Regions from separate parts of the Acidovorax sp. JHL-3 genome, predicted to be linked through region 2. Evidence: riboswitches for the same ligand, from Rfam matches in the RefSeq annotation. Region 2 holds a riboswitch; the other holds the start of a gene.

Region 1 (5,766 bases), 2.7 Mb from region 2:
ACGGCCATGGCACGGGCTGCACGCTGTCGTCGGCCATCGCCGCATTTTTGGCGCAGGGTCTCCCACTGCCGCAGGCCGTGGAAAAAGCCCGGGCCTACATCCTGGGCGCCATTGCTGCCGGTGCCGATGTGCATACAGGCCAGGGCCACGGGCCACTAAATCATGGTTATGCGCCCATAGTGCAGCGGGTGCTGCAAGATTGAGTTCGAGTCCTGCGTGGCCCGTTAAGAGCTGAAGCGCTAAAGAGGTCCTCAAACCACCTGCGCGAAATTGCTGCGCAAGTAGGCAATGATTTTTTCGGAGTCGTAGAGCCAAAGGCTGTTGCCAGCTTCGTCCGTGATCTTCAGGCAGGGTACCTTGGTGTGGCCACCTTGCTGCGTCAATTCGGCTCTGGCGGGTCCTTCCGGCTGAGCGTCCACCTGGGTGATTTTCAGGGACAGGCGACGCATTTCCTGGCGCACTTTGATGCAAAAAGGGCAGGTCTTGTATTGGTACAGGGCGAGTGCGCGGCACGATTGGTCCACCGAATCTTGTCCGGCAGTGGAACGCACCATGCCCTGGGGACGCGTCAAGGTCTCCTTGAGCTGCATCACAGGGCCCAACACAATGCGCAGGGTCTTGAAAAAGGATCGAACTAAAAATTTCATGGGCCATTTTAGGCAAGCAGAGAGCTGCCCCTTTGTGGGCAGACCATGGGCTGCCCTTGCTCGAGTTCGCTCAGCGCCGAGGGCGCGTTGCGAACGCCAGCACAAAACACAGCACCAACGTGGGCAAAGCGGCGCCCAGCACTGTAGAAACCATGGGCAGCAGGTGGTAGAAAGAAACTCCTGCCAACCAGATGGCAACAGGCAAGGGGTTGACCTTGCGTGCCTGCGCCAGCAATGCGGGCGCATTGGTGCCAAAAGCCAGGCGCCCCAGGATGACGCCGAACAAGGGCACAAACACCGAGCTCAGCAGCAGCAAAAACGGCTCCAGGCTGTGCATGGGCAGCACCAGCGCCAGAGCGGTGCACAACGCTGTCATGGCCAGGCCCCAGCGGCGCACGCTCCAGCGTGGCAGCAGGCTGTGGGCCGATACGGCGCCCGAATAGGTGTCGCCATAGGCGTTGTCCACCTCGTCAATCAGGATCAGCGATAGCGCAATCAACCCGCCCTGGGCCAGCAGCAAGGCCTGCACCAGATCTTTGCTGGGCAAGGTCAGTGCCACCAGCACACCCAGCGCATAGCACCACAGGTTGGCCAGCGCATAGCCCAGCCAGGTGCCGCGCAAGGCCGCGCCGCCGTTTTTGCCGTGGCGGGCGTAATCGGCCACCAGGGGCAGCCACGAGATCGGCATGGCAATCACCAGATCCAGCGCGGGCAGTACGCCCATGCCGCCTTCGCCTTTGCGGTTCCACAGCGCTTCAAAACCCTGGGCCTGCGCCAGCGACAAAAATTGCCAGCTCAGCCACAGAAGCGACACCACCACCAGCGGCAGCGCCACGCGCGCAATCACCTTGCGCACCAGCTGCACCATCGAGCCGCTGATGAGCAGCATCACCACGCCGCCCCAAAGCAGCGTGGCCAGCACAGGCCAGTGCGCGCCTGCCATGGTGGCCGATTGCTGACCGATGGCTACCGTGGCATCGCGCATCACCACCAGCTCAAACGTGCCCCAGCCCATCAGCTGCACGATGTTCAGGATGATGGGAAGCCCCGCAAAGGTGCGGCCATACACCGCATGCATCAGGCCCGCACTGGCCAGCCCGCTGTCGCAGCCCAGCTTGGCCACCCAGCCCAGCAGGCCGGCACCCAGGATGGAGCCCGCCGCGATGGCCCACAGGGCCTCTTGGGTGCCCAGCGCGGGCATCAGGTACGCGCCCACTTGCATCACCAGCAGGCCAACGCCCAGGCTGAACCACAGCGACGCGTGGTCATGCCAGGCAAAGACGCGCCGCTCGCTCGAAACGGGTGTCAGCGCCTCGTTGGCAGATGGGGTGTGGGTGCTCATGCGGGTTCCTTGGCAGTGCGGTGCGTTGCAGCGCAAGGAAGACCCGGGCCAAGCGCGGTCAAGGGCGTGGAATGGCGGACGGGCTTCCCTGCGCGAGGATGATCTCAGTCAGGTTCAAAGGGACTCTCTCAGCCCGTGCAGCGTTGGCGCTGCGGGGCACCCCTAGCGGTGCAGCGCCTTGCGGCGGTGCGGGGCGGATTCTAGCGGGGTGGGGCAGGGCGCAGGCTGGAGTGCAGGGAGACTATCCAGAAATCTCGGTTCCCGAGGCGAACTCATCCGGCCTGCAGAAGGCGCTGCTATCAGGGTCGCGCCCCATCTGCCTGGCGGTGCGGAGTCCGAAAGAGACCCCTTCGAGCCAGAAAACCTCAGGCTGCGTCCGACCGCCGGTCCTGCTCTCTTGCCTGGTAAAAACGACTCTTTTGTGCGTACATCTCCTGATCCGCGCGATGCACCACGGCTTCCATGAACGCTCCTTCCTGAGCGCACGCAGATCCCATGGAAACCTGGATGGTGTGCCCGGGATAGAACTGGTTGTTCAACTCCAGAAGAGACAAAATTCGCTCTTGCATCGCCTGGGCGCCGCGCTCATCCGTTGCGGGTAGCAGCACCATGAATTCATCGCCGCCGATCCGGGCTGCGCAAGCCGGCGCATCCACCGCCTTGGCAAGCACCTCGCCCACGCGGCGCAGCATGGCATCCCCTGCGGCATGGCCGTGCTCGTCATTGACGGTCTTGAGGCCATTCATGTCGATGGCGATCACTGAAAGGGGCCATGGCCCCTTGCGCGACAGGCGGTTCAGCTCTTCCATATAGAAAGCGCGGTTGCGCAACTGGGTCAGCACATCATGCTTGCCCAGGTATTCCAGATAGGCCTCGGCTTTCTTGCGCGCGGTGATGTCCACCAGGGACAGCAGAACCAATCCCCAGTTCTCGGCATGGCTGCTCATGACGGCGAACTCCAGGTGGATGTGCAGTACGTCACCCGAGAGGGCATAGTTCACCACTTCGCGCTGCTGCACCAGCTTGCCTTCCCACAAGTCCTGCAACTGCTCGGCAAAGGATTCGTACATTTCCCCCCGAAAAACCCGTGAGAGGGTCTGCAGCAGTTCTGGCTTGCCGCTTGCGCCAAACATCTCCAAGGTGCGGCGATTGACGTCGATCACGCGGATTTCCTGCATGCAGCGCGTGACGAATTCCGGATGCACTTTCAGAAAGGTTCTGAAGTCGCGGATGCCCCGGGTGCGCACTTCATCGAGCAGTCGCTTCACCTCGCTGAAGTCTTCTACCCAAAGCGATACGGGCGAGTGTTCGAACAGGTCCCGGGTATATCGCTCGCTGCGCTGCAGCTGTTCCGTGCCCCGAACCTCGGTTGTCACATCCTCCAGTGACACCAACACCCGGCTCCAGCTGTCCTCATAGCCGGGAAGCACCCGGGCGCGGACCTGAACATCCAGCCGTCGCCCGTCCAGGGCATAGTTCACTGACCGGGTCTCGAAACCCTGCTGGCCTTCCCACAGCGCAAGTAGCTCTGCCACGATGCTGTCGAGCATGTCCCCACGGAAAACCTCATGCAGCCGACTCTGCAGGGTTTGCTGATCCGCAGCCTTGAACAAGTCGAGGGTGTACTGATTGACCTGCACCACCTTGTAGGACTGGCTGCAGCGTTGCAGCCGCTGCGGATCTTCTTGCAAGAAGGCGAGCAGATCGGTGACGCCGTCCGCACGCCACTGGTCAAACAATTGTTTCAGCCCGCTGTAATCTTCCATCCACAGCGATACAGGGGCAAGGTTGAACATGTCTTCAAAGTCGAGACCTGTTGCAAGAGATTGGGTTAGCACTGACACCTCCAGCGGGCATTATTGCCTACGCCAGTCCCGCAAAATGCGCTCTCTCAACGGGTCACAGGAGATCGAGGCAGCTTCAGCAGCATCGGAGTGATCCGCTGGGTTAGTTCGCCTCGACTCTGAGCAGCTTTTGCAACTTCTCGCTGCTGGTCGTGTACTCCAGCGGCAGCTTGTGCCCCGCCAGCCACTCGGCCGCGCCAAAGGCGGCGAGCGCGGCTTCGTGGAAGCCGCTCAGAATGAGCTTGCGCTTGCCGGGGTAGGTGATGGCGTCGCCCACGGCGTGGATGCCGGGCACGCTGGTGGAGAAGGTGGCGGGGTTGACCACGAGCTGCTTGCGCTCTAGCTGCAGGCCCCATTCGGTGATAGGGCCCAGGCGCGGCACCAGGCCCAGGCGCACCAGCAGCAGGTCGAGCGGAAGGCGCAGCGGCTGGCCCTCGGGCGTGGTCAGCTCCAGCGCGGCCAGGCGCCCCTGTTCTTCGACGATGCCGCTGGCCACGCCGATGGCAACCTCGATGCGGCCCGAGGTGCGCAGGGCTTGCAGTTGCTCCAGCAGTGTGGGCGGGGCGTCGAACACGTCGCGACGGTGCTGCAGGGTGGTGTGTGCGGGGCGCTGCGCCTCGGGGGCGGTGGCGCAGTCAATGGCCTGCTGCACGGCGGGTTCGTCGCCGCCGTGCACCACCACGCGCTGGCCGGCGAGGTTGGTGCTGTCGTCCAGGCGGTAGCGCAGCTGGGTGCCTTCGTAAGCCTCCAGGCCAGGCAGCTTGAGGGCGCGTGGCATGAAGGCACCTACGCCGGCGGCGATGAACACAGTGCGCGCCAACAACCGGGTGCCCTGCGCGGTGCCAACGAGGAAGCCGCCGCCTGGTTGGGTCTGCACGGTGTTCACCTGCTGGCCCAGGTGGAACGTGGGGCCAAAGGGCTTGATCTGCGCGCACAGCCGCTGCACCAGTTCGTGCCCGGTGCAGGCCTCAATGGCGGGAATGTCGTAGATGGGTTTGTCGCCGTACAGCTCGGCGCACTGGCCGCCGGGGTGGGGCAGGGCGTCGATGACGTGGGCGCGCAGGCCGTGCAGGCCCAACTGGAACACCTGGAACAGGCCGACAGGCCCCGCACCGATGACGACGGCGTCAGCGGCGGTGGGGGCCAGGAGGGCAGTGGCGGTGTTCACGGGATGGGGCGCGGGTGTGGGGCTGCGCAGTGCAGGCCCGGGAGGGGCGCCTCGCGCGCAATTAGCGGATCAGGTCCTTGACCTTGCCTGGCTTGCCATTCCACTCGTCGGCGTCGGGCAGGGCGGGCTTGCGCTTGGTAATGCTCTTCCAGCCGTCAGCAAAAGAAAGGTCGGCGTTGAGCTTGATGAACGCGAGCTGGTCTGCCGGCAGGTCTTCTTCGGCAAAGATGGCGTTGGCCGGGCACTCGGGGATGCACACGGCGCAGTCAATGCACTCGTCGGGATCGATGACGAGCATGTTCGGGCCTTCGCGGAAGCAGTCCACGGGGCACACGTCCACACAATCGGTGTACTTGCACTTGATGCAGTTTTCGGAAACGACGTGGGTCATGGCAGGAATTGTGTGGGTCGGTGAAAACCCTTGATTTTAGAAGCTTTCACCGACGAGATTAAAGGGGCCTTGCGGTCAGTGTGGGTTCAGGGGATTGATGCAGGTCAGTTGACCAGCACGGCCCCAGCGGTTTTGTGGCTGGCAGTGTCCACCAGTATCAGTGATCCGAGCACGCGCGCTGTGCCAAATGCAGCCGCGGGAATGGCCTCTTGCAGCAGCAGATCCACATGGCCGATGGCATTGGGATCGAGTTGCGTGGCGGGCTCTTCGGCCAGCGTGTTGATGTTGAGCCGGTGCACCACGGCTTTCACCTTGGCCTTGACCCAGCGGTGGCCATGCAGCGCCCAGTAAACACGGCCCGCCACCAGGGGCTC
Region 2 (5,766 bases):
ACACCGACCTCTCCAGCCGCACCGAGGAAACCTCTGCCAGCCTGCAGCAGACCGCGGCGGCGCTGGAGCAGATCACCATCCGGGTAATGCAGTCGGCGCAAGCGGCGCACGACGCGCAGCAGATCGTGGCCACGGCCACGACGGTGGCGCACGAGGGCGGCAGCGTGGTGGCCCAGGTAGAGCGCACCATGCAAGGCATCCATGCGTCGGCCGGCAAGATCGCCGCCATCATCGGCGTGATCGACTCCATTGCGTTCCAGACCAACATTTTGGCTCTCAATGCCGCCGTGGAGGCGGCCCATGCGGGCGACCAGGGCCGGGGCTTTGCGGTGGTGGCTGCCGAGGTGCGCAGCCTGGCCACCCGGTCGGCCGCCGCGGCGCGGGAAATCAAGGCGCTGATCAATGAATCGGTCGATCAGGTGAAAGAGGGCACCAGCCTGGCGGGCGTAGCGGGCACTACCATGCAGCGCATCGTGGGCTCCATCCAGAACGCCGAACGCATGATGGGCGAGATCACCTCCGCCACGCAGGACCAGAACCGCGACATTGGCCAGATCAACACCGCAGTAGCGCGGCTGGACCAGATGACCCAAGCCAACTCGGCGCTGGTAGAGCAGTCAATGGCCGCATCGGCCGGCCTGCGCAGCCAGGCCCACGAGCTTTCCACCCTGATCAGCCGGTTTGTGCTGCCTGGCCAGGGCGCCGAAACAGCCCTGCCGCCCATCGGCCAGATTGCCCACGCACACCGGCAACAGGCACTGCTGGCGAATGGCTAAACAACGGGGTTGCGGCCGCCCCGTTGTAGATGGCTGGTGAGGGCTGAAAATTGGGTGAATCCGCTAAAAAATAGGTAAAAAGTGCTGTTAGCGCTTATGCAGCAAGCGCTAACAGCTACGTTTTTAATAGCAATCAATCAGACAGGCTTGATCGGCACGTACAGGCTGCCGCCGCCGCGCTGAAACTCTTCAGCCTTGGTCTCCATGCCCGCCGCCAGCGCTTCGGCCTCGGCTACGCCCTTTTGCGCGGCAAAGTCGCGCACTTCCTGCGTGATCTTCATCGAGCAGAACTTGGGGCCGCACATCGAGCAAAAGTGCGCCACCTTGGAGGCATCCTTGGGCAAGGTTTCGTCGTGGAAGGCCTGCGCTGTCTCAGGGTCCAGACCCAGGTTGAACTGGTCCTGCCAGCGAAAATCAAAACGCGCCTGACTCAGCGCATCGTCACGCGCGCGGGCACCGGGGTGGCCCTTGGCCACGTCGGCGGCGTGCGCGGCGATCTTGTAGGCGATGATCCCTTGCTTGACGTCGTCGCGGTCGGGCAGGCCCAGGTGTTCTTTGGGCGTCACGTAGCACAGCATGGCCGTGCCCATCCAGCCGATCATGGCCGCGCCGATGGCAGAGGCAATGTGGTCGTAGCCCGGTGCGATGTCGATGGTCAGCGGGCCCAGGGTGTAGAACGGCGCTTCGTGGCAGGTCTTGAGCTGCTCGGTCATGTTGGCCTGGATCATGTGCATGGGCACATGGCCGGGGCCTTCAATCATGGTCTGCACGTCGTGCTTCCAGGCCACCTGGGTCAGCTCGCCCAGCGTGTGCAGCTCGGCAAACTGCGCCTCGTCGTTGGCGTCGGACGCGCACCCGGGGCGCAGGCCGTCGCCCAGGCTGAACGAAACGTCGTACGCCTTCATGATGTCGCAGATGTCCTCGAAGTGCTCGTACAAAAAGCTCTCGCGGTGGTGCGCCATGCACCACTTGGCCATGATGGAGCCGCCACGCGAGACGATGCCGGTGCGCCGCGCCGCCGTGAGGTGGATGTACGCCAGGCGCACGCCGGCGTGGATGGTGAAGTAGTCCACGCCCTGCTCGGCCTGCTCGATCAGCGTGTCGCGGAAGATCTCCCAGGTCAGGTCTTCGGCGACGCCGCCCACTTTTTCGAGCGCCTGGTAGATCGGCACCGTGCCAATGGGCACGGGCGAGTTGCGCACGATCCAGTCGCGTGTGGTGTGGATGTTTTTGCCGGTCGAGAGGTCCATCACGTTGTCGGCACCCCAGCGGATCGCCCAGACCAGCTTTTCCACTTCTTCTTCAATGCTGGACGTGACAGCCGAGTTGCCGATGTTGGCGTTGATCTTGACGAGGAAGTTGCGGCCAATCGCCATCGGCTCCACCTCGGGGTGGTTGATGTTGGCGGGAATGATGGCGCGGCCACGGGCCACTTCGTCGCGCACGAACTCTGGCGTGATGATGCGCGGGATGCTCGCGCCCATGGGGTTGCCCATCAGGCGCTTCTCACGGCCCGCGTCCTGCATGTACTGCTCCATCCACTCGCGCTTGCCGTTTTCACGGATGGCCACGTATTCCATTTCGGGGGTGATGATGCCTTTGCGTGCGTAGTGCATCTGCGTCACGTTACCGGTGTGGTTGGCACCACTCTTGGCGCGCAACGGCTTGCGCTGCAGGGCGGCAGCCTCGGCGCGCAACTGGGCCAGGCGGGTGGCGTCTTCGCTTTTTTGCCCGTCGTCCAGCGCCACCGGGGCGCGGCCCTCGTAGTGCTCCACATCACCACGGCCGGTGATCCAGCCGCCGCGTACGCTGGCCAGGCCCTGGCGCACATCGATCGCAGCCTCGGGGTCGGTGTACGGGCCGGAGGTGTCGTACACGCTGACCACCTCGCCATTGGTGAGTGCGATGTCGCGCACCGGCACGCGCAAATCGGTGTGCAGATGGCCGGGGAGGTGGGCCTTGCGGGATGCGGGGAAGGGCTCGCGCGTCCGCGCCAGCAGTTCGGCAAACTTTTCGGGGGTGGCCAGCTGTGCCAAATCGGCGTGTCGGTCGGGGGCGTTCATGGGGCAGGTCTCCTGGTTCCGGTGGCGGGGGTTGCTCCGGAATGGACCTGCTCCCCCGCAGGTGCGCGGGGCACCTGGGGCATGGCGTGCATGCCGGATAGGCAGGCACGGGCGCATGGAGGTCGGCTCTTCTTCCGCCGGTATGAACCGGATCAAGTTCGTCGGGTTCGCAGAGGGGCGTGTGTTTCACGCCCTCCCGCATCTCAGTGCATCAGCACACCCCGGAGCAGGCGCGAGTATAGGCCAGCACTGCTTGCGCTGCCGCGACCCAACTTTCGGGCTCAGGCCAGGCGCCCGATGAACATCACGGCAAAGAAGAAAACCGCCGCGATGATGGTCCATTTCAGCACCACCAGGCCAAAGCGCTTGTAGCGTGCCTGGCCGGTGCCCGCATAAAACGCGAAGGAAACCGCCGCAGTCAGCAGCAGTGCCATGGCCAGCCAGCGAAACAGCAGCATGGGTCTGCTACCAGGCTCGCACGGGTTGCAGGAAACCGCTGGGTGCCTGGCGGTCGTCCTCGAACGTCACCTCTTCCCAGGCGTCGCGCTGGGCCAGCAGCTCGCGCAGCAGCAGGTTGTTCATGGCATGGCCTGAACGGAAGGCGCTGTAGGCGGCCAGCAAAGGCTTGCCAACCAGGTACAGGTCGCCCATGGCGTCCAGGATCTTGTGCTTGACGAATTCATCGTCATAGCGCAGCCCGTCGCTGTTGAGCACCTTGTAGTCGTCCATCACGATGGCGTTGTCGAGCCCGCCGCCCAGCGCCAGGCCACTTGCGCGCATCATTTCCACATCGCGCGTGAAGCCGAAGGTGCGCGCACGGGCGATGTCGCGGCTGTAGTTGCCGGAGCCCAGGTCAAACTCGACCCGCTGGCCCGTGGAATCCACCGCCGGGTGGTCGAAATCAATCTCGAAACTGAGCTTGTAGCCATGGTAGGGCGTCAGACGCGCCCATTTGGCATGGGCGCCCTCGCCCTCTCGCACCTCGACCGGCCGGGTCACGCGGATGAAGCGGCGGGGTGCGTTCTGCAATTCAATGCCTGCGCTTTGCAGCAGAAAAACAAACGATGCCGATGAACCATCCAGGATGGGGACTTCTTCTGCGGTGATGTCCACGTACATGTTGTCGATACCCAGGCCGGCACAGGCCGACATGAGGTGCTCGACGGTGTGCACCTTGGCGTTGCCGGTGCCGATGGTCGATGCCAGGCGGGTGTCGGTAACGGCGGCCGCAGAAATGGGGATGTCCACCGGCTGGGGCAAATCCACGCGGCGAAACACGATGCCCGTGTCGGGCTGGGCCGGCCGCAGGGTCAACTCGACCCGCTGGCCGCTGTGCAAACCTACCCCCACGGCGCGGGTCAGGGTTTTGAGGGTGCGTTGCTTGAGCATCCTGCGATTTTAGTTGCCGCAAGGATTTTGTGCTGCCGCGCTCGGCGCTGCGCTGGGCGGGGTCCACTCTGAGTGGAATGCACTCGTTTTCCCTCACAACCGGCATGGAGGACAATCACACAATCGGTTACAGGGCAAGCCCCAAAGGATCCGCATGGCCCACGACCCGGGCCGCTCCTTTGCTTGCGGGCCCAAGAACAGCCCTTTTTTTTCATCCCGGGAGATTTCATGAGCAAACTCAGTTTCAGAGGCAAGATCCTGCTGATGCTGGCCACAGCATTGGTAGCACTGCTGTTTATGGCGGTCAGTGCATTGCTGCAGCAGCGGTCACAGATCATCGAGTCGCGGCGTGAGCTGCTGACCACAGCGGTGCAATCGGCCCACAGCATCGTGGCCTCGTACCAGGCCAAGGCCGCAAGCGGGGCGATGCCGGTAGAAGAAGCCCAAAAGGCGGCCAAGGACGCTTTGCGCGTGTCCCGCTTTGGTGGACCTGAAGGCAAAACCGAGTACTTCTATATCTGGACGCTGGATTCCAAAGGCGTGATGCACCCCATCAAGCCTGAATGGGAAGGCCAGGACATGGCTGGCAAAGTGAAGGACGGCGCCGGCACGGACATTCTCAAACAGATATCAACCGCGCTCAACGCCAGTTCCAACGGCCGCGTATTTGTGCCCACCATGTTCGCGCGGCCCGGCTCGCAGTCGCTGGTGCCCAAGCTCCAGTACGTGATCCGTGTGGACGGCTGGAACTGGATGGTCGGCTCCGGTCTGTATACGGACGACATCGACCAGCTCGTTCGCAAAACCCTGCTGTCCAACCTGGCGATCGTGCTCGTCGTGATGCTGGTCGTGGGTGGCGTGGGGTTGCTGGTCACGCGCTCGGTGCTGCGCCAGATCGGAGGCGAACCCACCGACGCCATCGCAGTGATGTCAGAGGTGGCCCAGGGAAATCTGGACACCCCCATCCCTGACGCTCCAGCAGGCTCCCTGCTCGACGGCCTGGGCCGCATGGTTGTCTCGCTGCGCCAGCTCGTGACCGAAGTGCGCTCGGCCACCGAAAGCATCGCCACGGCTTCCAGCGAGATTGCCCAGGGCAACAACGACCTGGCCCACCGCACCGAAGACACTGCCAGCAACCTGCAGAGCACTGCGAGCAGCATGGAAGAGCTGACCAGCACCGTCCGGCAGACCTCAGACTCTGCCCAGACCGCCAATCAGATGGCCACATCGGCGGCCACGGTGGCAGCGCGTGGCGGGGAAGTGGTGTCGCGTGTGGTCGCCACCATGCAGGACATCAACGCCAGCAGCAACAAGATCAGCGACATCATCGGTGTGATCGATGGCATCGCCTTCCAGACCAATATTCTGGCCTTGAATGCCGCTGTCGAAGCCGCCCGTGCGGGCGAGCAGGGCCGGGGCTTTGCCGTGGTGGCCAGCGAGGTGCGCAGCCTGGCACAACGCAGTGCAGAAGCCGCCAAGGAGATCAAAGCCTTGATTGGCGCGTCGGTTGAAAAGGTGGAATCGGGCACGCAGCTGGT

Evidence for each region. Region 2 has a riboswitch for thiamine pyrophosphate ahead of thiC (phosphomethylpyrimidine synthase ThiC). Riboswitches for the same ligand answer to the same signal wherever they lie in the genome.
Region 1: linked by a shared signal. The riboswitch ahead of K226_RS0113220 (cytosine permease) and the one ahead of thiC (phosphomethylpyrimidine synthase ThiC) in region 2 are both predicted to bind thiamine pyrophosphate.

Annotation. Positions count from the first base shown of each region.
Region 1 covers NZ_JAFU01000001.1:2,834,416-2,840,181, reverse strand. The annotation lists gene thiD (bifunctional hydroxymethylpyrimidine kinase/phosphomethylpyrimidine kinase) at 1-203, shown strand, start outside; gene K226_RS0113225 (glutathione S-transferase N-terminal domain-containing protein) at 252-647, opposite strand; gene K226_RS0113220 (cytosine permease) at 718-1,989, opposite strand; TPP riboswitch at 2,058-2,163, opposite strand; gene K226_RS0113215 (GGDEF domain-containing protein) at 2,355-3,785, opposite strand; gene K226_RS0113210 (NAD(P)/FAD-dependent oxidoreductase) at 3,937-5,001, opposite strand; gene fdxA (ferredoxin FdxA) at 5,063-5,392, opposite strand; gene K226_RS0113200 (sulfate adenylyltransferase subunit 1) at 5,497-5,766, opposite strand, start outside.
Region 2 covers NZ_JAFU01000001.1:135,881-141,646, forward strand. The annotation lists gene K226_RS0100615 (methyl-accepting chemotaxis protein) at 1-776, shown strand, start outside; gene thiC (phosphomethylpyrimidine synthase ThiC) at 914-2,839, opposite strand; TPP riboswitch at 2,952-3,073, opposite strand; gene K226_RS20030 (hypothetical protein) at 3,121-3,297, opposite strand; gene lpxC (UDP-3-O-acyl-N-acetylglucosamine deacetylase) at 3,305-4,228, opposite strand; gene K226_RS0100635 (methyl-accepting chemotaxis protein) at 4,457-5,766, shown strand, end outside.